Regions from separate parts of the Bradyrhizobium sp. CCBAU 51753 genome, predicted to be linked through region 2. Evidence: riboswitches for the same ligand, from Rfam matches in the RefSeq annotation. Region 2 holds a riboswitch; the other holds the start of a gene.
The links. A riboswitch is a leader RNA that binds a small molecule or an ion and turns the genes downstream of it on or off. The one in region 2 is predicted to bind S-adenosylmethionine.
Positions count from the first base shown of each region.

Region 1: linked by a shared signal. The riboswitch ahead of XH93_RS04500 (O-succinylhomoserine sulfhydrylase) and the one ahead of XH93_RS38765 (homoserine O-acetyltransferase) in region 2 are both predicted to bind S-adenosylmethionine.

Region 1 is NZ_CP030037.1:977,659-991,983, forward strand. Features, by position in the region: gene pimC (pimeloyl-CoA dehydrogenase large subunit) at 1-416, shown strand, start outside; gene pimD (pimeloyl-CoA dehydrogenase small subunit) at 578-1,723, shown strand; gene XH93_RS04495 (SDR family NAD(P)-dependent oxidoreductase) at 1,851-2,624, shown strand; gene XH93_RS04500 (O-succinylhomoserine sulfhydrylase) at 2,788-3,978, opposite strand; SAM riboswitch at 4,057-4,136, opposite strand; gene XH93_RS04505 (2'-deoxycytidine 5'-triphosphate deaminase) at 4,328-5,386, shown strand; gene XH93_RS04510 (hypothetical protein) at 5,683-6,732, shown strand; gene XH93_RS04515 (MATE family efflux transporter) at 6,855-8,297, shown strand; gene XH93_RS04520 (SRPBCC family protein) at 8,661-9,077, opposite strand; gene XH93_RS04525 (VOC family protein) at 9,210-9,569, opposite strand; gene XH93_RS04530 (AraC family transcriptional regulator) at 9,620-10,459, opposite strand; gene XH93_RS04535 (methylated-DNA--[protein]-cysteine S-methyltransferase) at 10,469-11,047, opposite strand; gene XH93_RS04540 (4-amino-4-deoxy-L-arabinose transferase) at 11,215-12,762, shown strand; tRNA gene XH93_RS04545 (tRNA-Gly) at 12,967-13,040, shown strand; gene XH93_RS04550 (NADH:flavin oxidoreductase/NADH oxidase) at 13,159-14,325, shown strand.
Region 2 is NZ_CP030037.1:8,423,338-8,437,662, reverse strand. Features, by position in the region: gene XH93_RS38815 (DUF2125 domain-containing protein) at 1-1,181, shown strand, start outside; gene XH93_RS38810 (tripartite tricarboxylate transporter substrate binding protein) at 1,386-2,408, shown strand; gene XH93_RS38805 (winged helix-turn-helix domain-containing protein) at 2,859-4,430, shown strand; gene XH93_RS38800 (hypothetical protein) at 4,593-5,096, opposite strand; gene XH93_RS38795 (hypothetical protein) at 5,403-5,816, shown strand; gene XH93_RS38790 (ABC transporter substrate-binding protein) at 5,871-7,088, opposite strand; gene XH93_RS38785 (DUF1127 domain-containing protein) at 7,413-7,649, shown strand; gene XH93_RS38780 (prephenate/arogenate dehydrogenase family protein) at 7,678-8,616, opposite strand; gene hisC (histidinol-phosphate transaminase) at 8,625-9,722, opposite strand; gene XH93_RS38770 (chorismate mutase) at 9,811-10,659, opposite strand; SAM riboswitch at 10,849-10,928, shown strand; gene XH93_RS38765 (homoserine O-acetyltransferase) at 11,012-12,220, shown strand; gene metW (methionine biosynthesis protein MetW) at 12,217-12,882, shown strand; gene XH93_RS38755 (alpha/beta fold hydrolase) at 13,016-13,888, opposite strand; gene XH93_RS38750 (TIGR02594 family protein) at 14,120-14,325, shown strand, end outside.

The DNA of each region.
Region 1 (14,325 bases), 1.7 Mb from region 2:
GCCGCATCCGCGCGCTGGCGTCCAAGGTCGAGGCCGGCGGCCGCCCGGTGATCGAGGATCCCGCGTTCCGCGAAAAGCTCACCGCGTGCGAGATCGAGCTGAAGGCGCTCGAGCTGACCCAGCTGCGCGTCGTCGCCGACGAGGGCAAGCACGGCAAGGGCAAGCCCAATCCGGCGTCCTCGGTGCTCAAGATCAAGGGCTCGGAAATCCAGCAGACCACGACCGAGCTCTTGATGGAGATCATCGGGCCGTTCGCCGCGCCCTATGACGAGCATGGCGATGCGGGCTCCAACGAGAGCATGGATTGGACCGCGCAGATCGCGCCGAGCTACTTCAACAACCGCAAGGTCTCGATCTACGGCGGCTCGAACGAGATCCAGCGCAACATCATCAGCAAGGCGGTGCTGGGGCTGTAAGCCGCGCATTCAACTGTCGTCCTCCGCGCATGCGGGGGACCCAGTACGCCGCGGCCGTCGTGGGTCGCAATGACGGCCGCGGCGTACTGGATCCCCGCTTTCGCGGGGATGACGAGGGGAGATCGGGGCAAGCGCCCGCGTGATTTTGGAGAGATGGTAACATGGATTTTGATCTGTCCGAGGAGCAGCGGCTTCTCAAGGAAAGCGTCGACGGGCTTCTGACCGATGCCTACGACTTCGATGCGCGCAAGAAGTACATGCAGGAGAAGGGCGGCTGGAGCAAAACGCTCTGGGGCAAGCTCGCCGAGCAGGGCCTGCTCGGTCTGCCGTTTGCGGAAGCCGATGGCGGCTTCGGTGCCGGTGCGGTCGAGACCATGATCGTGATGGAAGCGCTCGGCAAGGCGCTGGTGGTCGAGCCTTATCTGGCCACTGTCGTGATCGCCGGCGGCTTCCTGCGCCATGGCGGCTCGGCCGCGCAGAAGGCGAAGTACATCCCCGGCATCATCGACGGCAGCCAGACCTTCGGCTTCGCGCAGCTCGAGAAGAACTCGCGCTACGATTTGCATGACGTCGTCACCACCGCCAAGAAGAAGGGCGACGGCTGGGTCATCGACGGCGAAAAATTCGTCGTGCTCAACGGCGAGAACGCCGACGTGCTCGTCGTCACCGCGCGCACCAAGGGCGGCCAGCGCGACAAGACCGGCATCGGCGTGTTCCTGGTCCCGGCGGACGCCAAGGGCGTCACCAAGAAGGGCTATCCGACCCAGGACGGCCTGCACGCGGCCGACATCACCTTCACCAATGTCGAGGTCGGCGCTGACGCTGCGATCGGCGATCCCGGGAACGGCCTGCCGCTGATCGAGCGCGTCGCCGACGAGGCCCGCACCGCGCTGTGCGCGGAGGCGGTCGGCGCGATGGACGAGTCGCTGAAGGAGACCGTCGAGTACATCAAGACCCGCAAGCAGTTCGGCGTTGCGATCGGCTCGTTCCAGAGCCTGCAGCACCGCGCCGCCGACATGTTCGTGGCGCTGGAGCAGGCCCGCAGCATGTCGATGTTCGCGACCATGGCGTCCGACTTCGACGACGCCAAGGAGCGTTCGTCGGCGGTCGCCGCGGCCAAGGTGCAGGTCGGCAAGTCGCTGAAATTCGTCGGCCAGCAGTCGATCCAGCTCCATGGCGGCATCGGCATGACCATGGAGGCCAAGATCGGCCACTATTTCAAGCGCCTGACCATGATCGAGAACACGCTCGGCGACACCGACTATCACCTCCGCCGCGTCAGCGAGGGCGGCGGGCTGCTGGCGTAGCTCTTTCCAACCGTCATTCCGGGGCTCGCGAAGCGAGAACCCGGAATCTCGCGCCAACCCTTGATTTCCGGGTTCGCGACTGCGTCGCGCCCCGGAATGACGTGTGAACCTCAGGGAGGCAACAACAATGAAGAACACGCCATTCGATCTCACCGGCCAGGTCGCCGTCGTCACCGGCTCGAGCCGCGGCATCGGCCGCGCCTCGGCCGAACTGCTGGCCAAGCTCGGCGCCAAGGTCGTGATCTCCTCGCGCAAGGCCGATGCCTGCCAGGAGGTCGCCGACGGCATCAAGAAGGCCGGCGGCGATGCGCTCGTCATCCCCTGCAACATCGCGCGCCGCACCGAGGTCGAGGCGCTGATCTCGGGGACGCTGAAGCACTACGGCAAGATCGACATCCTGGTCTGCAACGCCGCGGTCAATCCGTATTACGGCCCGCTGCTCGACATCACCGACGAGGCCTTCGACAAGATCATGGGCTCGAACGTCAAGAGCAACATCTGGCTCTCGGCGCTCGCGATCCCGCAGATGGCCGAGCGCGGCAAGGGCTCGGTCGTGATCATCTCCTCGATCGGCGGCCTGCGTGGTTCGACGGTGATCGGCGCCTACGGCATCTCGAAGGCGGCGGATTTCGCGCTGTGCCGCAGCCTCGCCGGCGAGTGGGGGCCGAAGGGCGTGCGGGTCAATTGCGTGGCGCCGGGCCTCGTGAAGACCGATTTCGCCCGCGCGCTGTGGGAGGATCCGGACAATCTGAAGCGCCGCACCGCATCGACGCCGCTGCGCCGCATCGGCGAGCCCGACGAGATCGCCGGCGCCGTGGCGTATCTCGCCTCCGACGCCTCGACCTTCATGACCGGCCAGACCATCGTGGTCGACGGCGGCGTCACCACGGCGGCGACGTAACGGCTCGCTCCGCTCGCCTCTCCCGCTTGCGGGGGAGGCCGACGCGCGCAGCGCGGCGGGTGGGGGCTGTTTCCGCAATATGACCCGTTGAGAGACCCCCACCCCAGCCCTCCCCCGCAAGCGGGAGAGGGAGTACAGCCCGCTCTCGGCTTCTACCTCAGCCTCACACCTTCTCCAGCGCGCGCGCGAGATCCTCGATCAAATCGTCGGGATGCTCCAGGCCGGCCGAGAAGCGAATAAAACCTTCGCTGATGCCGAGCTCGGCGCGGGCCTCCGGCGCCAGACGCTGATGCGTCGTGGTCGCCGGATGCGTGACCAGGCTCTTGGAGTCGCCAAGATTGTTGGAGATGCGCGCGATCTTCAGCGCGTTGAGGCAGCGGAAGGCGCCGGCCTTGCCGTCCTTGACCTCGAAGCCGACCAGGGTCGAGCCGGCGCCCATCTGCTTCTTCACGGTGTCGGCCTGCGGATGGTCGGCGCGGCCCGGATAGATCAGCCGCGTCACCTTCGAATGCGTCGCCAGCGCTTCGGCGATCTTCGCCGCAGTGTCGGTCTGGGCGCGGACGCGGACGCCGAGCGTTTCGAGGCCCTTCAGCAGCACCCATGCGTTGAACGGCGACAGCGACGGGCCGGTCTGGCGCATGAAATTATGGATGTGCTCGGCGATGAAGGCTTCCGACGACAGGATGATGCCGCCGAGACAGCGGCCCTGGCCGTCGATGTGCTTGGTCGCGGAATAGACCACGACGTCGGCGCCGAGCGACAGCGGGCTTTGCCAGATCGGCGTCGCGAACACGTTGTCGACGATCAGGCGCGCGCCGCCGCTGTGCGCGATTTTGGCGATCGCCGCGATGTCGAGCACGTCGAGCGTCGGATTGGTCGGGCTCTCCAGGAAGAAGGTCTTGGTGTTCGGCCGCAGCGCGCGCTGCCACTGGTCGAGATCGAGGCCGTCGACCAGCGTGGTCTCGATGCCGTAGCGCGGCAACAAATCCTGCACCACGTAAAGGCACGAGCCGAACAGCGCCTTCGACGCCACCACGTGGTCGCCCGCCTTCAGCGGCGCCAGGATCGCGGTCGTCACCGCGGCCATCCCGGTCGCGGTCGAGCGTGCGGCTTCCGCGCCCTCGAGCTCGATCATGCGGCGCTCGAACATCGCAATCGTCGGGTTGGAATAGCGCGAATAGATGAAGCCGGGGTCCTGGCCCTTGAAGCGCGCCTCGCACTGCTCCGCGCTGTCGTAGACGTAGCCCTGGGTGAGAAACAGCCCCTCCGACGTCTCGCCGAATTGCGAGCGCAGCGTGCCGCCATGGACCAGGCGGGTTTCAGGGCGATAGCGGGTGACTTCAGACTCAGACATGTGACCTCCGACGCGGCCGTCCCTCCGGGGAAAACGGCCACAAAAAAAACCGGCCTGGAGCTACCTCCACAAGCCGGGATCACACTGTCCCCGGCCTGTTTAGCGACTTATTTAACGTGGCTGCAAGCCGGCCGGCTCAAATCACCACGGGATAACGCTGCTGATATTCCCTCGCGCCCTTTTCGTCAAGGCGGTCATCGGATAACCCGTAAAAGCCTATATCTAGGGCTTGGATGGCCGCTCAATGTATGATTTTGGGCCATCCCGAGGGGCAGTCGAGGGACCGCCGAAGGACCACATCGTGTCGTTCACGCTGGAAGATGAATCCAACGGAATCCTGCCCGACCGCATGATCGCGGAGATGGCGGACGCCGGGCTGATTCTGCCCGCCTATGACTTCGTCGAGAGCCAGATCCAGCCGGCCAGCCTCGACCTGCGGCTCGGCGACATCGCCTACCGCGTCCGCGCCAGCTTCCTGCCGGGGCCCGACGCCACTGTCGCCGAGCGGATCGACGAATTGAAGCTGCACGAGATCGACCTGTCCGACGGCGCGGTGCTGGAGACCAACTGCGTCTACATCGTGCCGCTGCTGGAAAGCCTGGCGCTGCCGCCGGAGATCGTCGCCGCCGCCAACCCGAAGAGCTCGACCGGCCGGCTCGACGTCTTCACCCGCGTGATCGCCGACGGCACTCGCCGCTTCGACATGATCGGCGCCGGCTATCACGGTCCGCTCTATGCCGAGATCAGCCCGAAGACCTTTCCGGTGCTGCTGCGCGAGGGTTCGCGATTGAGCCAGGTCCGCTTCCGGATCGGCGAAGCCATCCTTAGTGCCGACGAGCTCGAGGCGCTGCATGCCGCCGAGCGGCTGGTCGACATCGACAATGCCGATCTCGCCGAGGGCGTAGCGCTGTCGGTCGATCTCTCCGGAGAAAATTCCAACGGCTTTGTCGGCTACCGCGCCAAGCGCCACACCGGCGTGGTCGACGTCGACCGCCGCGCCGGCTATCCGGTCGACGATTTCTGGGAGCCGATCAAGGCGCGCCCCGACGGCAGCCTGATCCTCGATCCCGGCGAGTTCTACATCCTGGCCTCGAAGGAAGCCGTGCAGGTGCCGCCGGACTACGCCGCGGAGATGGTGCCGTTCGATCCTTTGGTCGGTGAATTCCGCGTCCACTATGCCGGCTTCTTCGATCCCGGCTTCGGCTATGCCGGCGCCGGCGGCAAGGGCGCGCGCGCCGTGCTCGAAGTGCGCTCGCGCGAGGTGCCGTTCATCCTCGAGCACGGCCAGATCGTCGGCCGCCTGGTCTACGAGCGCATGCTGGAGCGTCCCGACGCGCTCTACGGCCAGCGCATCGGCTCGAACTACCAGGCGCAGGGCCTGAAGCTCTCCAAGCATTTTCGCGTGTAAGAAAATTCCGTAGCCCGGATGAAGCGCAGCGAAATCCGGGGCTGCTGTGTCCGCGGATGCACCTGCCCCGGATTGCGCTTCGCTCCATCCGGGCTACGATTGTGCGTCAATTCCCTCCGCTGTCATTCCCCGCGAAAGCGGGGAATCCAGTACGCTGCGGCTTCTCGATCGATAACGATCGCCTCTGGAATACTGGATCGCCCGATCGAGTCGGGCGATGACAGCGAATATGTGGTTGGTTGCGCCGGCTCTCTTGCGATGACACACTTGCGCAAAGCAACACATCGGGAGCGAACATGACCGCAGGCGAGAGCGCACACGAAGCGCAATGGCGGAAATGGCGCAGCGTCGCCGATCTCTATCATGCCTTCTTCACCGGCCTGATCCTCACCGTGGTGACGCGGCGCGGTACGGCTGACGCGGCCGAGTTTGTCTTCCGGGTGTTTCGCCGCCAGCAGCAGGAGCGCTTCCTGCCCGGCTTGAAGAAGCTCGGCCTCGATCATCTGCCGCCGGCGGTCGCCGCCGCGCAGTATCACTACCTCTCCAACTGGATCGGTGGCGTGCATGTCGAATACATGCATGAGACCGATCGCAAGGCCTGGATCCGCTACCCGCCGCCGCGCTGGATCTGGAAGGGCACCGCGATCTGCGGCGTGCCGGGCGAGGTCTCGCGCGCGATGCTGCGCGGCTGGCACGCCAATAACGGCGTTGCGCTCGGCGACCTCAGGCTCGGCTTCGTCTGCACCAAGCAGAGCGTCGACGGGCAGGACGGGCTCGAGGGCTATTACTGCGAATACGATCATCCGCTCGAGCTCGACCAGCGTCTCGTCTTCGCGCGCCACCTCGAAGCGCCGCCCTTCGATCCAAAGGCCGCGCCGGCGCTGCCGGTCGACCGCTGGCCGAAGCCGCGGCTGGAGAAGGCCTATCGCAACTACGCGATGGAATATGTGAGGACCGCCGCGCCTGTGATGGTGCAGGTGTTCGGCCCGGAGGATGCGCGCTATCTGCTGCATCTCACCGGCAAACTGATTGGCATGCAGTATTTCGACGAGGTGGCGCAGGCACTCGGCGGCAACCGCGGCCGTGCGGCGGAATTTGCCGCGTTCCTGCGCGCGCTTTTCGAGGCGCAGGATGATGTCGCCGAGATCAGCGCGTCAGAAGGCCAGTTCGAAATCCGCCAGCAGGGCTGGAAGCTGATGGCCGATGTCGCCGATTATCATCCGGCCTGCGCCAGCGTGCTGATCGGCCTGTTCGAGGGCCTGGCGGCCGGCTGCGGACGGCATATTCCGGTGCATCTGCAGCCGAACGGGGCCGCCAATGCGCCGTTAGTCTGGTCGATCGGCTAGCGTCCAGGTTCACCGGCAATCACGCAGGCCCCCCTTGCGTCCCGCGCACGTGAAATCGGCCGCGGCCATGGTAGGGAAACACCGTGGCGCGGCGGCTGAAGATCGCGCGCGCGGGAGAACAGATGTCCGATCTCGGCCTCGCCGAAATACCTGTCGACGAAGCCGAGCGGCCGCTGCCGCCGCCGGTGACGACGCCCGCGCGCAACAAGCTGCTCGACGGGCCGATCCTGCGCACGCTGCTGTGGCTGGCCTGGCCGAACGTGATCGCGCTGTCCGCCGGCACCTGCGTGGTGATCGCGGAGACCTCCTATATCGGCCGGCTCGGCGTCGAGTCGCTGGCAGCGATGGCGCTGCTGTTTCCCTGCGTCATTCTCACCATGACGATGTCCGGCGGCGCCATGGGCGGCGGCGTCGCATCGTCGATCGCGCGTGCGCTCGGCGCCGGCGACGTCGAGCGCGCCTCGACGCTCGCGGCGCATGCGCTGCTGATCGGGCTGTGCTTCGGCCTGACCTTCATGCTGGGCATGCTCATCTTCGGGCCGCGCCTGCTCGAACTGCTTGGCGGCCGCGGCAATGTGCTGGCGCAGGCGATCGGCTATTCGCAAATCTTCTTCGGCGGCGCCGTGCTGCCCTGGCTGATGAACACCATGGCCGCCATCCTGCGCGGCACCGGCAACATGAAGCTGCCCTCGACCATGATCCTGTCGTCCGCGTGCTGGCAGATCATCCTGGGCGGCACGCTCGGACTCGGGCTCGGCCCGGTGCCGCAGTTCGGCATGCGCGGCGTCGCCGCCGGCTCGCTGATCGCCTATTCGATCAGCATCAGCGTGATGGGCTGGTATCTGTTCTCCGGCCGCGCCCGCGTGGTGCCGAAGCTCTGGGGGTTGCGGGTGCAATGGGCGATGTTCATCGACATTCTCAAGGTCGGCGCCATCTCCTGCTTCTCGCCGCTGCAATCGGTGCTGACCATCTCGATCTTCACCCACATGCTGGCGCAGTTCGGCACCGCTGTGCTGGCCGGCTACGGCATCGGCGCGCGGCTCGAATTCATGCTGACCTCGGTCGCATTCGCCGTCGGCATCGCCTCGGTGCCGATGATCGGCATGGCTGTTGGCGCCGACCGCATCGCGCGCGCCCGGCGGATCGCCTGGACCGCCGGCACGGTGTCATTTCTCTCGGTCGGCGTGATCGGCAGTCTGATCGCAATCTTCCCCGATCTCTGGGTCAATCTGTTCACCAATGATCCGCATGTGCGGACCACCAGCCATCAGTACCTGTCGACGGCAGCGCCGATGTACGCCTTCATTGGGCTTGCGATGTCGATGTATTTCTCCTCGCAGGGTGCGGCGAAGGTGGTCGGTCCTGTGCTGGCGCAGACCGCGCGGCTGATCTTCATCTGCGCCGGCGGCTGGTGGCTGTCGACCCATGAGGCGAGTGCGCAAAACTTCTTCGCACTCGCCGCCGCCTCGATGGGCGTGCTTGGCGTGATGTCATGCCTCAGCGTGGTCCTGACCCGCTGGGGCAAGCCCGCGCCGATCGCCAAGGTGCGGCCGGCGCTCTCTTGAGCAATCCTGGCCCACCATCGAGGATGTGAGGCTATCTCCTCATCCACTGCTGTCATCGCCCGGCCTGTGCGCAATTGCGCACATGGACCGGGCGATCCAGTACGCCGCGGCCCATCGGCTCAAGCACTGCGGCCTCTGGAATACTGGATCACCCGCATCCGCGGGTGATGACACTGAGCAAGCAGAGCAACTCAGTCCCGTCATCCTGAGGTGGCCGCTTCTTCAGCGGCCCTCGAAGGATGCACGGCCCAGATGCTTCAACATGCTCGTGGATGAAGCGGAGGCCGTCGACCCTTCGAGACGGCCGCTGAAGAAGCGGCCTCCTCAGGGTGACGGTGACAGAGTTGTTCCGATCGGGCCGCGCTACGCCGCGCTCTTCGCCTTCGCGGATTGCGCCAGCGCTTTCTGCATCGCGGCGGCGCCGAGGTCCATCTGCGCGTCGATATAGGACGCGATCTCATTCGGCAGCACGTCGGTGATCCACACCATGCGGCAGCGCCCGTCGCCCTCGGCGAACACTTGGGCCGAGGCCGAGTGCTGCGTCAGCCGCTCGCTCTTGATCGCATAGACCAGCCGTCGCCGGCTGTCGCTGCAATCGACCAGCGTCTCGCGAGCTACCGAGCCGTTGGCAAAGGTGACGATGCGCGCATCGCCGTCGAGCTTGCTGTCGGTCACGAAGCCCGGCGCCAGCCTTGTATGCACCGCGCCGAAATCGCGTAGCACGTCCCAGACATGGTCGGCCGGTGCGTCGATAGGAATGTCCTTGTAGATGGAAGCCATGGTTTGATCCTTTGTGATGTGGAAGACCGTCATTGCGAGGAGCGAAGCGACGAAGCAATCCATCCTTCCACGCGTGCGGAGCGATGGATTGCTTCGCTTCGCTCGCAATGACGGAACACGAGCAGCGGCTCCTTAAGCGCAGACCGCCTCGACATTGTTGCCGTCGGGATCGATCAGGAACGCGGCATAATAGGTCGGGCTGTAGTCCTTGCGGTGACCCGCCGCGCCATTGTCCTTGCCGCCGGCCTTCACGCCTGCGCTATGGAATTGCTTGATCGCGTCGTGATCGGGGGCGCGGAAGGCGATGTGGGCGTCACCGGCCTTTTTGCCCTTGTCCAGATAGAGCCAGAGCGCAGGGGCGTCCTTTGGGCCGAAGCCGGCGCCGCTGTCGTCGCGGGAGCAGAGCACGAAGCCGAGCGGCGCCAGTGCAGCAGTATAGAAGCGCACGCTGGCGTCGAGATCGGCGACGTGCAATCCGATGTGGTCGTACATGAAGGCTCTCCAAAGTTAGCGCGTTGACGCGCGACCTGGAGCAACCCTAGCTATTGCAGTGCGAGACGTTCTTGGAAAATCTTGCGGTCGCCGCGCGAGGCCTGGCGGAACTTGAGCGGCGGCGCGCCGGCGGCGCGATGGAAGCTGCGCACGAAATTGGAGAGGTCGCCGAAGCCGACGTCATAGGCGATGTCGGTGATCGGGCTGTCGTCGTCGGCAAGCCGGCGCGCCGCGTGGCGCAGCCGCGAGCGCACCAGATATTGATGCGGGGTGACGCCGAGCACGGCGGAGAACAGCCGCAGAAAATGGAAGGTGCTGAGGCCGGCCTGCACCGCGGCGTCGTCGAGATCGATGGCGCGGTGCGAATTGGCGTCGATCCACAGCGCCGCCTCCACCGCGCGGCGGCGGTCGCGCAGATTGGCGGTGAGCGGCTTTGCCGGGCGATCGGACACCAGCTCGACCAGGCGGCTGGCCAGGAGGTGGCCGATCTCGTCGAGCCCGACATTGCTGTTGCCAGCTGCCGCCGTTTGCGCGAGCTCGCCGAGCACCATCAGTTCGGGCAGCGGCGGCACCGAGCCGATCTGCCAGACCGCGGCGCGATCGCCGATGGTCTCCACCAGCTCCGGGTCCAGGAAGAACGACAGGCACTCGTCGCCCACCACGTGGTCATGGGTGCAGATGTATTCGTCGCCGGGATGGCCGACTAGGATCGAGCCTGTCACCAGTTCGTGGAAGCGGCCGCGGCAATGGCAGCCAAAGCTGCCCTTGCGGACATACGACACCGAATGGCTGAGGAATTGCTCGGCGAATGGCTTGTCGCCGGGCTCCGCGGTGCAGCGAAACTCGGTCACGGAAATGCGCTCGCGCTGCAGCAGCGGGGTGCGGTTCATGCCCCAGATTTAGGGATGGGGTCGTGGTGGCGCAACCGGCAGCAGAACGTCGAACAAGGTCTTGCTCGCGATCGTTCGCGCGCCCTCGATCGAGAGCAGCCGCCGCTTGGAGATGCTGCCGCCGTTCGGCGAGATCCGGTCGGCATAGTTGCCGGCCTCGAGTACGCGATGGCAGGGCACGATGATCATGAAGGGATTGCGGCCGATCGTCTGCGCCACCGAATAGACCGCGCCGGAGACGCGCAAGGCGCTCGCCACCTCGTCATAGGTGCGGGTTTCGCCGCGGGGAATGCTGCGGACAAACTGGTAGACGCGCTGGTTGAAGGCCGGGATGCCGGTCATGTCGAGCGCCACGCCGCTCAGATCGCCGTTGCCGCCGCGCAGCGTCGCAGCGATGCCCTCGATTGCCGTCTCGATCTCTTCGGGCGGCCGCAGCTCGCGCGCATCGGGATAGAGCTGGAACAGCCGCTTGCGGGTCTCGATCTCGCGAAGTTCGGGAAGCTGCACGCCGACGACGCCAAGCTCGCCCCATGCGATGCCGCATCGGCCGACCGCCGTGTCGAAAATGGTGTACCCACGCCCCGCCATGACGCCACCAACCCCACAGGCAGGATCATAACACCCTTGCCGTCGCGCGCATCCGGAATCTTGACGCTCGGTTAACGATGACGCCGGTTCCTGGCCATCAGGCAACCTCCGATGTGCAAGTTTCGGTCACACATCCTAAAGGCTTTCGACGCTATCTGTTCGGCAACATGCTGCTCCCTGACGCAATCGACGGAACACTGACGGCAGCGGGCGCCCGTCCGGCGCCTGGCCGCGAAGGTGTGGCTGGACTATCGATCCGGCGTGTTCACCCGCTGGCGGTGGTGCTGGTGTTGGCGCTGACGGTCCGCCTGGCGCTCGCCTTCTGGCCCACCGTCATGTATCCCGATGAGGTCTTCCAATACCTCGAGCCGGCGTGGCGAATGCTCGGCCACGACAGCATCGTCACGTGGGAGTGGCGTGAGGGCATCCGCGGCTGGTTCCTGCCGACATTGTTGGCCGGTCCGGTCGCGCTGGGTGACTGGATTGCGCCGGGCGGCGCCGGCGCTTTCGTGGTGCCGCGTCTGGTGGCCGCGCTGCTGTCGCTGTCGATCGTGGTCAGCGCCTGGTTCATCGGCGCGCGGATCTCGCGCACCCACGCCATCATCACGGCATTCGCCGCCGCGATCTGGTTCGAGTTGATCCTGCTTGCTCCGCACACCTTGGGTGAGCCGCTCGCGACCGCGCTGATCGTGCCGGCGGCGCTGCTGTTGACCAACGGCCCGTCGCAGCAGCGGCTCGTCATCGGCGGTGCGTTGCTGGCGACCGCCTTTGTCTGCCGCTTTCAGTATGCGCCGGCGATCGCCGTGCTCGCGCTCGGGACATGCTGGACCGCATGGCGAAACCTGATTCCGCTGGTCGCCGGCGGGCTGCTCGCTCTGTTGTTCGCCGGCGTGATCGACATCGCGCATGGCGCGGTGCCGTTCGGCTGGTTGATCGGCAATATCGCGCAGAACCTCTATCATGATCGCGCGGCCGATTTCGGCGTGTCGCCGCCTTCGGCCTATCTCGTCAACTTCCTGGTCGTCTGGTCGGCGGCGATCGTGCTGCCGCTCGCCGCGATCTGGCGTGGCCGGCGGCATGCACCGCTGCTGCTGGCGGTGGCGCTCGTGAACCTGGTCTTTCACAGCCTGATCGCGCACAAGGAATACCGCTTCATCTTTCTGTCGGTGGTGCTGTTCACCATCGTGGCGGCGTTGGGATCGGCCGACTGGGTGCAGGCGCTGCGCGCGCGGCGTGCATGGCGTCCGTTCGCGCTGCCGATCGTCGCCGGCGGCTGGGTGCTGGTGTCCGCGCTGCTGGCCGGCGCCAGCGAACCGATGCGCGACTACTGGACGCGTGGGATCGGTGCCGCGCGGCTCGCCGCGGAACTGCGCAGCGATCCGGAGCTCTGTGGCCTCGCGCTTTACGATATCCGTTTCCAGCTCTTCCCCGGGCGGGACCGCCTGGCCGGCGCATCGCCGCTCTACGCGCTGCAGGCCGCCGACCCGGTTGCGCAGGGCCGCCTTCCGGCGCTGCTGCGGGCGACCCGGCCCGCCTTCAACCGCATCCTTGCGCGCCCCGACGCGGCCGGCGAACTGCCGGCCGATTTCTCACCGCGCAGCTGCACCCGCGTCGGCAACGCCGATGCCTGCATCTACGCGCGCAGCGGCAGCTGCGATGCATCCGCCGCCGCACCCTTTGTCATCAACGACGTGCTGGTGCGGCTCGGGCACTAGAGCATGATCCGGAAAAGTGCGAAGCGGTTTTCCGAAAAGATCATGCTCAAACAAAGGGCTAAAGCGCGATGATGATTCAACCTGATCTCATCGCGCTTTAGAAGGGCCGGCCCGCGACGGAAATGAATGCGTGCTTGATCCTGCGCCGCCGCCCGGGCTATGGTCCGCCGGGTCCGGCCGGAGAAGTCCGACCGGTTGGCGATCGCGGGCGTAGTTCAATGGTAGAACGGCAGCTTCCCAAGCTGCATACGAGGGTTCGATTCCCTTCGCCCGCTCCAATTCCCAACCTTGCATGCATTCGCCTCTGATCGCCCGCGCTGTCGCGTGCCTTGCGGCGAATTGGCGAGCCGCTTAGCTTCGCGGCATCGTTTCCGCTCCACCCTCCCGCAGGTCCCGATGTCGCAGCCGCTTCTGTTTCAGCCGATCACGCTTCGCGGCGTGAGCTCCCGAAACCGCATCCTGATTTCGCCGATGTGCCAGTATTCGGCGACCGACGGCATCGCCGGCGACTGGCATCTCGTGCATCTCGGCAAGTTCGCGCAGGGCGGCGCCGGGCTCGTGATGGTTGAGGCCGCGGCGGTCACCGCCGAGGGCCGCATCACCCATGGCGACGTCGGGATCTGGAATGACGCGCAGATTGCCCCGCTCGCGCGCATCGCCGCGTTCCTGAAGGATAACGGCGCGGTGCCGTCGATCCAGCTCGCGCATGCCGGCCGCAAGGCCAGCATGCAGCGACCCTGGTACGGCAATGCCGCGCTCGATGCCGCCGACCACGCCCGCGGCGATTTGCCGTGGCGGACGGTAGCGCCGAGCGCGATCCCGATGGACGAGGGCTGGCTGATGCCGCACGCGCTCGACGTCGACGAGCTCGCCGCGTTGCGCGAGCAGTGGCGGCGCGCCACGCTGCGCGCGGCGGAGGCCAGCTTCGAATTCGTCGAGGTGCACTGCGCGCACGGTTATCTGCTGCACGAATTCCTCTCGCCGCTGTCGAACCGCCGCACCGATGCCTATGGCGGCGACCGCGCCGGGCGGATGCGCTATCCGCTCGAGATCATCGAGACCGTGCGCGCCGCCTGGCCGGCGGAACGGCCGCTGTCGGTGCGGATCTCCTCGGTCGACGGCATCGATGGCGGCTTGCAGATCGAGGATCAGATTGCGTTTGCCCGCGAAGCCAAGGCGCGCGGCGTCGACCTGATCGACTGCTCGTCCGGCGGCCTGCTCGGCTCGGCCACCGCGGCGCGGATTCCGCGCGGCTACGGCTTCCAGGTGCCCTATGCCAGCGAGATCCGCCGCGCGGCCGATATCGCCACCATCGCGGTCGGCCTGATCCTGCATCCGCAGCAGGCCGAAGACGTCTTGGCCAACGGCCACGCCGATCTGGTCGCGATCGGCCGCGAGGCGCTGTTCGATCCGAACTGGCCGCTGCATGCCGAGCTTGCGCTCGGCGGCGGAAGCGGCGAGGTTTTCGCCTCCTGGCCGAAGCAATACGGCTGGTGGCTGGAGCGGCGCGAGCCGGGCCTGCGCAAGCTCGACGGGCCCGCGCTGCCGTTCCGTAGTGCATGA
Region 2 (14,325 bases):
TGTCCGATCTGACACCGCGCCGTCGCTCGCGCTTCGGCCTCTATCTCGTGCCCGCCCTGGTGCTCATCGCCGCCGTGCTGTGGAGCGCCTTCTGGTGGTTTGCCGCCTCGCAGGTCGGCGTGCAGGCCGATGCCTGGCGGGCGCAGGAGGCAAAGGCCGGCCGGGTCTATGATTGCGGCAACCGCTCGGTGGCGGGTTACCCGTTCCGCTTCGAGGTCCGCTGCACCGATCCGAGCGTGATGCTGGTGTCGCAGACCGCCGCGCCGCAAATGGCGTTCGTGGCGCGGCTCGCTGAAATCCTCGTGGTGGCGCAGGTCTACGATCCAAAACTCGTCATCGCCGAGTTCAAGGGACCGGCGACGCTCGCCGAGCGCGGCGCGCAGCCGAACCTGTCGATCAACTGGCGCAGCGGGCGCAGCAGCGTGGTCGGGCTGCCGGCGGTGCCGCAGCGCGCCTCGCTTTTATTCGACGATCTTGCGATCGATCGGATCGGCGGCCCGGCGCCGCTGCCGGTCGCGCGCGTCAACCATATCGAGCTGCACGGCCGGCAGGTCGACGGATCGGCGCCGGACAGTCCCGCGATCGAAACCGTGCTGCAGATCAATGGCGGCACCCTGCAGGACGTGCATCCGCTGCTGACCCAGCCGTTCAACGCCGACATTCATGCCCGGCTCAACGGCCTCAAGGATTTTTCGCCAAAACCGTGGCCCGACCGCTTCCGTGAGATCCAGGCCGCCGGCGGCAGTGTCGAGATCCAGCAGTCGCGGATCGAGCAGGGCGATCTGCTCTCGGTCGCCGCCGGCACGCTGCGCCTCAACGCGCAGGGCCGCATCGAGGGCGAGCTGCAGATGACGGTCGCCGGCATCGAGCGCGTGATCCCCGCGCTCGGCATCGACAAGATGCTGGAGGAGGGCGTGCCGCAGTCGACGCTCGATCGCGTCGCGCCCGGCGTGAAGAGCCAGGACGTCAGCAATTTGTTCGGCGCGCTCGACCGCGCGATCCCCGGCCTCGGCAAGGTGATCAAGCAGAACGCCAATGCCGGCATTTCCGCCGGCATCAATTCGCTCGGCAAGGACGCCGTGCTCGAAGGCAAGAAGGCCCGCAGCTTCCCGCTGCGCTTCGCCGACGGCGCGGTGTTCTTGGGCCCGCTCAAGGTCGGACAGATTCCGCCGCTGTTTTGAGCTCTGCCGTCATTGCGAGCCAACGGGTCGCGCGAACGCGCGCCCGATGACAGGCTCCGCGAAGCAATCCATCGTGCGGCATACGCGGAGACATGGATTGCTTCGCTTCGCTCGCAATGACCGCGGTGGGATCGTGATGCGCTAGGGTAATCCGCCCTATGGCATATCTACTGCGCCAATCTGTCCCGTGGCCGCGGCCGAACGATGCGATACCCTTCCGAAAAATCGAGGGAGGGAGCCGTGCCGACGCCATTCAATCGCCGTCACTTCATCGCTGCAGGCGCGGCCGCCGCCGCGATGCCTTTCCTGTCGCGTCGCGCGTTGGCGCAAGCATGGCCGTCGCGGCAGATCCGGATGATCTGCAGCTATCCCGCGGGCGGGCAGACCGACCTCTTGGCGCGGGCCTTCGGCGAATACATCTCGAAACAGGTCGGGCAGACCGTCGTGATCGAGAACAAGGCCGGCGCGTCCGGTTCGATCGGCGCCGCGGAAGTGGCGCGCGCGGCGCCTGACGGCCACACCATCCTATGCTCGATCTCCACTACTTATGTGATGAACCGGGTGATGATGAAGAACCCCGGCTACGACATGGACAAGGATCTGACGCTGGTCAGCGTGCTGCCCGGCGCCGGGCTGCTGCTGGTCGCGAGCCCGAAGCTCGGCATCAAGAACCTCGATGATTTCGTCGCCTTCGCGCGCAAGAGTGGCAAGGTGAATTTCGGCACCTACAGCGCCGGCTCCGCCCCGCACATGACCATCAACGAGCTCAACAAGCAGTATGGCCTGCGCATCGAGCCGATCCACTATCGCGGCGAGGCGCCGATGTGGACCGGACTTGCCGAAGGCACGCTCGACGTCGCGATGGGCAGCTACACCGCCGCGCAATCGGTTCTGCAGAGCGACCGCGGCATCGTGTTCGCGGTGCATTCCAAGAAGGTCGACGCGATCCCCCATATCAAGACGCTGCCCGAGCAGGGCGCGACGTCAAAATTCTTCACCGTGAGCGGCTTCACCGGCTGGGCGCTGCCGAAGGCGACGCCGCAGCCGATCGTCGACCGGCTCGCCGAGCTCTGCGTCGCCGCCAGCAGCGATCCCAAAGTGAAAGAGGTTCTCGCCACCTTCGTGCTGGAGCCGACGCTCGGCTTCAAGGAAACCAATGCGCTGTATCAGCGCGAATTGCCGGTCTGGCTGGAGACCGCCCAGGCGCTCGGCCTCGATCCGGCGTAGCGGTCGATCGATGGATCGGCCATTGCCGGCGCCATGCCGACACGACGGACCAGAACCGTAGGGTCCAACGCCGAAATCTTTCTGAACGGGGCAGGACCGTCTCGTCCGGCCGCAACCAGCATTCCTCGTACCAATCAGGCCGAACCCGAAACACGTCGATCGCCCGTTCGAATTCCACCGGAAGAGTCCTTTGTGGTCGCATGACGCGATCCCCGACGACCTGAAGCCTGTGCCGCGGGGACGCGCAGGCGCAACCGCATGCGGCCCAACCGCATTGCGGGGCACGTCCTTTGCACCTCTCCCGGCGTATGCCTGGTCTTGAAAGTGGCAGCGCAGCCGAAGGCTTGCTTGACATCCAGCTTACATTTTTCTCACCTCCGGCTTATTCTTTCTGCGCCAGACCGTGTTCGAGCGCGGTGCGCGATCAGGGGCAATTTGGGGAATGGTGCCTTGCGCTATTTCTTCGAGGATTATTCGTTCGATACCGAGCGGCGCGAGTTGCAACGCGGGCCCGAAATCATCCCCATCGCGCGTCAGGTCTTCGCGCTGCTTGAGTATTTGATCCGCAACAGGGACCGCGTCGTCAGCAAGGACGATCTTGTCGACGCGATCTGGAACGGACGCATCGTGTCCGATGCGGCGTTGACGACCCGCCTGAACGCCGCCCGCAATGCGGTCGGCGATTCCGGGCAGGAGCAGCGCCTGATCAAGACGCTGGCGCGGCAAGGTTTCCGCTTCGTGGGCACCATCGTCGAGGACCGCGCGGCCGGACCGGGTGGCCCGGCGACGGATGGCGGCGAGTCTGCAAGGATGCCGTCCACCACCCCCCGTCTTTCCGTTGCCGTGATGCCCTTCGCCAATCTGAGTGGCGAGGCTCGGCAGGACGACTTCGTCGATGCGATGACGGAAAATCTGACCTCCGACATATCTCGCCTTCCTGACTATTTCGTCATCTCGAGCAAGACGGCGTTCGCATTCAAGGGCAAGACGGTGGATGCGCGGCAGATCGGCCGCGAACTCGGCGTTCGCTACGTGCTGGAAGGCAGCGTGCAGAGCGGGGCCGATCGCCTGCGCGTGAACGCACAGCTCATCGACGCCGAATCCGGTGCCCACATTTGGGCTGAGCGATTCGACAAGCCACGGTCAGACCCGTTCGAGATGCAGGATGAGATCACAGCCCGGCTCGCACGGGCCATGGATATCCAGATGGTGGCGGCGGAAGCGCGGCGGCTGCAGCGCAAAGAGGCGTTGGATGCAGTCGATCTGGCGCTGCGCGGGTGGACGGTGTTTTTCCAGAAAGTGTCGGTCGCCGGCGCCCGCGAAGCACGGAGCATATTCGAGCAGGCGCTCCGCATCGACAATGCCAACGCCGATGTCCTGATGGGCTTGACCGAAGCCCACCTGTGGGAGGTCAACGCCTACATGTCCGAGGCGCGTGCCGAGCAGGTTCGTCTGGCCGAGACGGCAATGTCAAAAGCGTCGGGACTGACGCCCCTCACGGCCCGCCTCCATTTTTGTCGCGCCGCGTTGTTGATCGCTCTGCGAGCACCGGAACGAGCGCTTCGAGAGATTGAACTCGCCATCAGCCTGGATCCAGATCTGCCCTACGTTCACGTGAGAGCAGGGTGGGTGAAGGTCTTCCTTGGGCGAGGCGAGGAGACCGAAGGCCACCTGGCCACCGCGATGCGCCTCAGCCCGCGTGATCCGATGCTCGGAACCTGGTACGCGCTCCTGGGCCTGGCGGATCTGCAGCTCGGCAGGCTTGATATGGCTGTGGACCGTTTGCGCAGGGCCATCGAGATTGCTCCCGCCAATGAGCTCCCGTACTTCCATCTCGCAGCGGCTCTGGCGCTTCAGGACCGTCAATCGGAGGCGGCGGAGGCTGCCGAAACGGGGAGGCGGCTGGCTCCCATTTTCCGTATCGGCAAGTGCCGCCTCGAAGTCCAAAGCGACAACCCGGTTTTCCTGGCCCAGCGCAATCGAATCTATCAAGGCATGGAACGGGCCGGTGTCCCGGAGTGACGGCGTTTCACAACGGCGATGGTGTCGTCGATCGGCGACGCTCGGCCTGCAGCCTTCCCATCTGCGTATTCACGGATCGGTCGGATACGCTTTCCTGCCGGAAGCCTACGTTGAAGCCGCCATGGATGCACGTCGGCCTTGGCCCAGAACTGACACAGGGGACTAACGCCTGCGTTTGACGCCGAAAATAGAGACGGGATCGGACACGGTGCCAACGGGATGGCCCAGGATTTTCAAAACTTGAAGTTCCTGCGCGAAGACAATCCCGTGCTCCCGTGTTGTTGTTATTCCAGCCTTCAGCGCCTGCTTTTCTCGCCCGGCGCCAGCGCTGCGGTTGATCTCGGCCCATACTGGGAACAACCGCACGTAGCTCACATTGCTGCCGGGTAAATTAGCCCAACTCTGGGGAAAAACGTGGTCGATATCCACATTGTCACCCCATTCGTCAGCCGCTTCTACAAATCCCGACGCGCTCGCTTTGGTCCAGACCGCACGGTAGGTACCGAGTTTCGGCGAAGCCCACACCATACACGGGTCACTCGCATTCTTGGTAACGAGCACCAAGGCTTGTGCCTGATGACCGAGTGGCCATGGATCGCCAAGCTTCAGAAGTGCCTCAAAGCTCTCCGCAGCCACGGGAATATTTCCAGGAAGAGTTAGACCCATGCAGTCCTCTCCTTCGAGCCCTCAGCACCGACGCGCCACGGACGAAATCTTTGCAATGCGATAGGAGGCGTTGGGTAATGCCTCGTTCAACATAGCACGAATTTTATCGAGGCCGCCTCCACAATCTCGGCATCCTGCTGCCGAGACGCTCAGCCAGCGACGTCCGCCTCGCCGGCGAAAGCCGACGTTGAAGCCCGGCCTTGGCCCGGTAGCTGGCGTGTCTTCCTGAAGAACAGGCTTGTGCTATCGTCATTCGGCAATCGATCAATTGGTCATGGTTCGACCGCCGCAGGGAAAACCACGACAATGAACATCAAATTGTCAGCCGTCGCGTTGCTCGCGATAATCGCGCCGGGACAGGCGGGTGCCGCAACGCTCACCGACGCCGAGGCGGCGTTCCTCGAACAGGTCGTCATCGCGTCCGCGGTGCTCGAGCAGCGCTGCCCCGGCTACGAGGCCAATGGTGCCGGCGGCGTGCAGCTCGGCGCCAGTCTGCTCGGCAGCACCGATGCCGCGATGGCGATGATCAATGCCTTTGACACCGCCATCAAGGCGCACGACGGCGTGGACTACGATCCCGCCAATTTCCGCCCCGAGGTGTCGGAGGCGGCCGGCAGGACCTTCAAGCGCGTCCATGCAGAGTTGATCGAAGACCCGCAACGCGCTTGCGCCGACTATGGCGAGGCCAGCGCGGTGCGCGGCCTGCTGCGACGGTACTGAACGGCTTTTTGCGCGCCTGGCCCGCCATCGCGTGTCGGGGCGCACCGACCGTCGTTACTTCCTGCTCGTATCCGCGAACGCGGTATCGAGCACATCGCCGATCGGCTGCCAGCTGCGGCCGTCGAACTGCAGCAGCCGCAATTGCTCGACCGGCCGGAAGCCACCGGTGTTGATCTTGATGCCCGGGAGCAGCGCGGCGGCCTGATAATCCCTGAGCGCCGCCGCCTGCTTCATGACGTTGTCGCGTGACAGGTCGTTGCCGCATTGCCTGAGCACCTGGACCAGCGTTTCGGCGGCGGCATAGCCATAGACGGCGGCAGCGTCATCCTTGCCGCCGGCTTTCGTGTACTTGTCGAGGAAGCTGCGCCAGGCGCCGGTGTCCTGCTGGTCCTTCCAGGCCGGATCGCTGGCATCCTTCAGGAAGGCGGCGGTGATGACGCCGGTCGCGTTCTCGATGCCGGCCGGCCTGAGCACCGTCTCGATCGACGATGCCATCTGGTTGAGGATGAACACCGGCCGCCAGCCATGGTCGGCCGCGGACCGGATCACCTTGGCCGCATTGTCCGGCACCCCGGCAAACACGAACACCTCGGCCCCCGAGCGCTTCAGGATCGAGACGTGACCGTCGAGATGCTGATCATCGACATCATAGGCGATGTCGACCCTGATGTTCTGCGCGACCTTGCCCAGGCCCTGCTCCAGCCCCTTGAATAATTCCCGCCCGAACGTGTCGTTTTGCCAGAGCGCCACGATCTTCTTGCCGGGATAGAACGCCTGGATGTAATTGGCGTAGATGCGGCCCTCGTCGCGGTAGGAGGGCTGCCAGCCCATGGTCCATGGATAGACGGACGGCTGATTCAGGTGCTCATCGCCGGAGGCAACGAACAGCTGGGGGATCCGCCGTTCGTTGAGATACTTCCGCACCGCCAGATTCCCCGCTGTTCCGAACGAGCCGAACATCAACAGCACATTGTCGGTCTCGACCAGAATGCGCGTGAGGTCCATGGCGTTGGCGGCGTCGGATAGATCGTCGTAGGACATGAAGCGGATCTTGCGGCCGCCGATCCCGCCGCGTTCGTTGATCATGTCGAAATAGGCGGCTTCCGCCTTGCCGATCTGGCCGAAGATTTCCAGCGCGCCGCTATACGGCATCAGATTGCCGATCCGGATCTCGGTATCGGTATAGCCCTGGTCGCGTACTTTCTGCGTGATGGCGCCGAGTGATGCCAGCGCGAGGGCGCCGGCCAGCAGAGTTCGGATCAATGTAGCCATGGGAGGAACTCGCACGAGGGCAGACACCGCTGCCTAGATTTCGGTTCAGCTCGCGTCGTTCATTGATCTGGATCAATAGCACTTCGACGGGATCGCCGGCACCCCCTTCGTCAGCCCTCCGGAACCGCCGCCATGCGCATGCCCGCATAACTTCGTTCGCGCGCGGCCACATATTCCCGCACCGTGCCGACGAAGCGAAAACCCCTGCGGCCGGAGCCGCAAGAATAAGCCGCCGGTAATGAAAATGTAAGCTGGCCATTAAGCGCGCCTTCGCCTGCTGCGCCAATCTGGTCTGGTCAACCCATCAGACCGGGTAGTACCACAATGAGCAGGATCTACGGGACTACCGAGCCTGTACCGGCCGCGACAAGGCGGCCGGTCTACAGTCCGCTCGAGGTGTATTGGGAAGCATTCCAGGAATGGCGCAAGCGCGCGAGGCTGCGACGCCAGCTCTGCCAGTTGAGCGACAGCGAGCTGATCGACATCGGCATCACGCGCGGTGAGATCGACTACGTCGCCTCGCACCCATCGATCGACCCGACCGGCTGCCGCTCGCGCTGACGCGCGGCGCTGGGCGAGAGCCGCGTGCTTATCCCGGCTTCTTCAAATTCGCATGCGGGCGGCCGAAGTCGGGGGCGGCGGAATCCTGGCCGGTCTCGACGATGCCGCGGCGGATGGCGCGGGTGCGGGTGAAGTGCTCGAACAGCGCCTCGCCGTCGCCGCGCCGGATCGCGCGGGTGAGCTTCGACAGATCCTCGTTGAAGGTGCCGAGCATCTCCAGCACGGCCTCCTTGTTGGCGAGGAAGACGTCGCGCCACATCGTCGGGTCGGAGGCGGCGATGCGGGTGAAGTCGCGAAAGCCGCCGGCGGAGAATTTGATCACCTCGGATTCCGTCACCTGCGCCAGCTCGTCGGCGGTGCCGACGATGGTGTAGGCGATGAGATGCGGCAGATGGCTGGTGATCGCGAGCACGAGGTCGTGATGATCCGGCGTCATGATTTCGACCTTGGCGCCGAGCGCGGCCCAGAACGCGCGCAGCCGCTCGGTCGCGGCCGGATCGGTGCCCTCCGGCGGCGTCAGGATGCACCAGCGGTTGATGAACAGCTCGGCGAAGCCGGAGTCCGGCCCGGAATGCTCGGTGCCGGCCACCGGATGCGCCGGCACGAAGTGCACGCCGCCGGGCAGATGCGGCGCCATGTCCCGCGCGACCGCGCCCTTCACCGAGCCGACGTCGGAGATGATGGCGCCCGGCTTCAGATGCGCGGCGATCTCGGCCGCGACCGGGCCGCAGGCGCCGACTGGGATGCAGAGGATGACCAGATCGGCATCCTGCACCGCCTCGACATTGGTGGCGACGACCTTGTCGACGATGCCGAGCTCGGCGACGCGCTCGCGCGTCTTCTCGGAGCGGGCGGTGGTGACGATCTCGCCGACCAGGCCCTGCGCGCGGGCACCGCGCGCGATCGAGCCGCCGATCAGGCCGAAGCCGATCAGCGCAAGGCGGTTAAACAGCGGAGCCGTGGTCACGTCAGCGTTCACTTTCCGGCCAGGAAGTCGCGCAGCCCCTCGACCACGAGACGGTTGGCCTCCTCGGTGCCGACCGTCATGCGCAGCGCATGCGGCAGCTTGTAATTCTTCAGCGCCCGCAGCACGAGGCCGCGCCGGGTCAGGTAAGCGTCGGCCTCTTCCGCAGTCTTGCCTTTGTCGGTGGGGAAATGGATCAGCACGAAATTGGCGACGCTTGGCGTTACCTTCAGCCCGAGCTTTTCGATTTCCTCGGTGAGCCAGTTGCGCCACTGCTCGGTGTGCGCCTTCGACATCTGCACATGCGCGGAGTCCTCGATCGCCGCCACCGCCGCCAGCATCGCCGGCGTCGAGACGTTGAAGGGACCGCGGATGCGGTTGCAGGCGTCGATGATGTGCGCCGGCCCGAACATCCAGCCGATCCGCAGTGCCGCGAGGCCATGGATCTTGGAGAAGGTGTGGGCGACGACGGTGTTGTCAGTGGTCGCGACCAGCTCGATCCCGAACTCGTAATCGTTGCGCGAGACATAGTCGGCATAGGCGGCGTCGAGCACCAAGAGCACATGCGACGGCAGGCTGGCGCGCAGCCGCTTGACCTCGTCGAACGGCAGATAGGTGCCGGTCGGATTGTTCGGGTTGGCGAGCCAGACCAGTTTTGTGCGCGGCGTCACCACCTTGAGGATGGCGTCGACGTCGGCGGTGAAGTTGGTTTCGGCCGCGATGACGTTCTTGGCGCCGTTCGCCATGGTCGCGATCGGGTAGACCAGGAAGCCGTGGGTGGTCGAGATCGCCTCGTCGCCGGGGGCGAGATAGGTGTGCGCCAAGAGGTTGAGGATCTCGTCGGAGCCGGCGCCGCAGATGATGCGGTCGGGATCGAGCCCATAGACGCGGCCGATCGCCTCGCGCAGCACCCGCGAGGAGCCTTCCGGATAATCCTCGAGATGGTCGGCCGCCGCCTTGTAGGCCGCGATCGCCTTCGGCGACGGGCCGAACGGGGTCTCGTTGGCCGACAGCTTGAACACCTTGCGGCCCGGTTCCGGCGTCGGAGCCTTGCCCGGCGTGTAGGGCGCAATATCGAGAATGCCGGGGTTCGGCACGGGGCGGGACATCGTCAACTCCGAATAGCGCGTCTTCCAGCGAAGGGGGTTACCGGTTCGCGTCAGGAAAACGCCTCAAGCAAAAATTTGGGCGGGCGGCTCAACCCTTGGCCGACCCGTTGGAAGGCACCGTATAGCGCGTTGCGTGGCTGCCGACGAGGGCCGACGAGCGGACCGAGGCGCCGGCCTTGATCAGGGCCGTCTTCACGGTCTCGAAGCCGGTGCCGGTGATCGAGACCAAGAGCGCCGCGCCGTCGAAGGCGGTGTCGGGCACCGCAACGATTTCGGCGAGCGGCGCCACCGCACGGGCGACTTCGGCGGTCCAGCCCGAGACGCGCACGCTCCAGGTCTGCACCTCTGTCACCATGGCATCGTCGGCGACCCGCGAGATCACGAACACCGGCAGCGCGGCCGGGTGGTCGGCGCGCTCCAGGAACGGCAGCCGCGCAATGATCTTCGGCGCGCCGTCGGCTTCCAGCGCATTCCACCACGGCGTCCGGCTGGCGATCGCCGAGACCAGCGCGAGGTCGCCCTTCGACTTCGCCACCGCCTCGACCGCGGCCTGTGCGCTGAAATGCGACACGTAGGGCACCACGAAGCCGAAGTGGAAGCGCGCCGAGTCGCGCATCGCGGACTCGCCGACCGAGACATCGGCATGCACCGCGAACGGCGCCTGGACGTAGGTGAAGGTCGAGATGATGACGCGCCAGATGCTCTCGATGGTGTCGAGCGGCAGGATGCCGCGATGCCGCCGCACCAGCTCGCGCATCATGCTGGCCTCGCGCGCCGGGCGGAACGCCGAGCCGACCTCCTGGGTCTTCTTGACCTGGATCAGGCGGTCGATGATGTCGCCGCGCGCCATCAACAGGCGGTGAACCTGCTCGTCGATCGCATCGATCTCCTTGCGCAGCTCGGCCAGCGAAGGCGGCGACGGGGGTGGGTTGGACATCGCGAAAACCTTGTTCGTCCGGGCGGGCTCGATGTGGCCGCGGACCGCTCCCTGATTAGGAAAGACGGGCGACGAAAGCAAAGAGAAACCTCGCAAATGAGCCCTTTGCGGTTCAGCCCTGCGCAATCGGTTAACCATCGGGCCGGGATGCAGGCTGGCTTGACGACGGGGGGCCCGAGGACTAGTTTCCCGCTACTCCGTGGTCATTTGAGCCGGCCGGCTTGCAGCCACGTTAAATAACTCGCTAAACAGGCCGGGGACAGATCGCTCCCGGCCGAACCTATGTTCAGGCCGGGTTTTTTATGGCCTGATTTCTGTTCGAGGCCTCCCGCGCGGAGGCAGGGTCGCCTACATGAGCAACGTGCGTCCGATACTCAGTCCCACGGCCCAGAGCGAAGATCGCGCGCATGAGGCCGATCATCCGTCGTCGCTGGTGGCGAAGTTCGGCATCGACCAGCCGCTCAAGCTCGATTGCGGCGTCGACCTCGCGCCGTTCCAGATCGCCTACCAGACCTATGGCGAGCTCAACGCCGACCGCTCCAACGCGATCCTGATCTGCCACGCGCTGACCGGCGATCAGCATGTCAACAACACCCATCCGGTCACCGGCAAGCCCGGCTGGTGGGACACCATGGTCGGCGCCGGCAAGCCGCTCGATCCCGAAAAATACTTCATCATCTGCTCCAACGTGATCGGCGGCTGCATGGGCTCTACCGGGCCGGCCTCGATCAACCCTGCCACGGGCAAGATGTGGGGGCTCGAATTCCCCGTGATCACCATCCCCGACATGGTGCGCGCGCAGGCGATGCTGATCGATCGGCTCGGCATCACCACGCTGTTCTGCGTGGTCGGCGGCTCGATGGGCGGCATGCAGGTGCTGCAATGGACCGCGGCCTATCCGGAGCGCGTGTTCTGCGCGCTGCCGATCGCCTGCGCGACGCGCCACTCGGCGCAAAACATCGCGTTCCATGAGCTCGGACGGCAGGCCGTGATGGCCGATCCGGACTGGCGCGGCGGCCGTTATGTCGACGAGGACACCCATCCGCATCGCGGCCTCGCGGTGGCGCGGATGGCGGCGCACATCACCTATCTCTCGGACGCTGCGCTGCATCGCAAGTTCGGCCGCAGGATGCAGGATCGCGAGTTGCCGACCTTCTCGTTCGACGCGGATTTCCAGGTCGAGAGCTATCTGCGCTACCAGGGCTCGTCGTTCGTCGAGCGCTTCGACGCCAATTCCTATCTCTACCTGACCCGCGCGATGGACTATTTCGACATCGCCGCCGACCACAACGGCGTGCTGGCGAACGCGTTCACCGGCATCAAGACGCGGTTTTGCGTGGTCTCCTTCACCAGCGACTGGCTGTTTCCGACTTCGGAATCGCGCGCGCTGGTGCACGCGCTGAATGCGTCGAGCGCGCGGGTGTCGTTCGCCGAGATCGAGACCGATCGCGGCCACGACGCCTTCCTGCTCGACGTGCCGGAATTCTTCGACATCTCCCGCGCCTTCCTGCAGGCCGCAGGCAAGGCCCGCGGGCTCAACGACGGCGACGTGCAGTCATGACCATGCAGCAGACATTGCCCTTGCCGGGCGTCGCGCCGGAGCGGACCGGCGGCCATCGCACCGACCATCTCCTGGTCGCCGACATGGTGCGGCCGGGCTCGCGCGTGCTCGACGTCGGCTGCGGCGACGGCGAGTTGCTGCAGCTCCTGGAGAGCCGCGGCATCGACGGCCGCGGCATTGAGCTGTCGCGCGAGGGCGTCAATGGCTGCGTCGCCAAGGGGCTCGCGGTGGTGCAGGGCGACGCCGACACCGACCTCGTGAATTATCCCGACGACGCCTTCGACTACGTGATCCTGTCGCAGACCCTGCAGGCGACGCGGCAGCCGCGGGTGGTGCTGGAGAATCTGTTGCGCATCGGCCAGCGCGCCATCGTCTCGTTCCCGAATTTCGGCTTCTGGAAGATGCGGCTGCAGCTTTTGATCGGCGGCCACATGCCGCGCACCGAGAACCTGCCGGCGACCTGGTACGACACGCCGAACATCCATTTCTGCACCATCAAGGATTTCGTGCAGCTCTGCGACGAGATCAACGTCAAGATGGAGCGCGCCGTCGCGCTCGACCTCTACGGCCGCCCGGTGCCGCTCAACCTGCCGTGGTGGGTCTGGAACATGTTCGGCGAGCAGGGCGTGTTTTTGCTCAGCCGCGGCGGCACGGGGAAGTAGCCAAAACCATCATTGCGAGGAGCGGAGCGACGAAGCAATCCACCCCTCCGCGTATGCGGACTCATGGATTGCTTCGCGCAGCCTGTCATCGGGCGCGCGTTCGCGCGACCCGTTGGCTCGCAATGACGGTATCTCACACCGGCGCGGCCACCAGCGACCTTGGATCGCGTACCGGCCAGCGGCCGGCCTCGACCAGCGCGATGAAGCGCTCCACCATCTCGTTGAACAGCGCCGGCTCCTCGAGATTGAGCACGTGGCCGGACTTCGGGAAGAACGCGAGCCCCGCTGCCGGCAAGTGCTTTTTCAGGAACAGGCTCGGCGCGATGCAATTGTCGTCCTCGTCGCCGCACAGGATCAGCGCCGGCGTTACCACGCGGCGGATCGCGTCCGTCATGGTGTAGATCGAGGGTCGGCCGCCCTGGAAGCTGCGCATGGTGTTGGCCGAGCCCTTGGCATCATGGCGGGCCAGCGCGGCGTAGAAGTCGGCATGGCCGCGCGGGTCCTTCAGCAGGAAGGGAATCCGGCTCGGCGCCTCGCGCGTCAGCTTGGCGACCTCGACCGAGCCGATCGCCTCATATTGCTCGGCATTGGCGCGGCATTGCGCGCGGAAGGCGTCGAGGTTCTCCAGGCTGGAGCCGGAGCCGACCGCGGCGAGCGTCATCGACAGCGCGCGCTCCGGCGCGTTGAGGCCGATCTGCAGCGACGAATAGGAGCCCATCGAGAGCCCGACGAAATGCGCCTGCGGGATTTCGAGGTGGTCGAGCACCGCCAGCGCATCGGTGTAGAAGTGCTTGTGGGTGTAGACGTCGGCGCTCAGTGGCACGTCCGACGGCGTATAGCCGCGCGCGGAATAGGCGATGCAGCGGTGCCCGCGCGAGAAGTAGCGCAGCTGCGGCTCCCAGTTGGTGTGGTCAGCCGCGAACTCGTGCAGGAAAATGATCGGGGTTCCGCTGCCGGCCTCCTCGAAATAGAGGCGGACATTATCTTTCGTGATGGCGTGGGGCATTGAACGATCCTCTCGTGGGCCGCCGCCAGATTTGCAGTTAATTTCCGCGGCTGCAATGCGGCTGTTCTCGTCTGCTTTTGCCTCCGAAATTGCGCGGAATGACCCAGAAATCGATCCCGCAGTGCCGCATGAAATCTTCCTCTCGCCACATCCCGATTTTCAAAACCACCGCCGCGTTCCCGGAGGGAACGCGATGGGGATCGGGGGGTGCTACAGAGGACCTGATAAGGAATGATTCAGTTGCTTGCGTATCGCCAGTCGCTTCGTGTTTTGGCGCTGGCTCTGTGCTCGTTCACTCTCGCCGTCGTCTCCGCCGCTCCGGCGTCCGCCCGTCCCCGTCATTCGCATCACGCGCATTCGGCCCATGCCGGCCATTACGCGCATCATCACTCTCGGCACGCGACGCGGCTGTCGCGCGCGGAGCGCAGGGCGGCCCA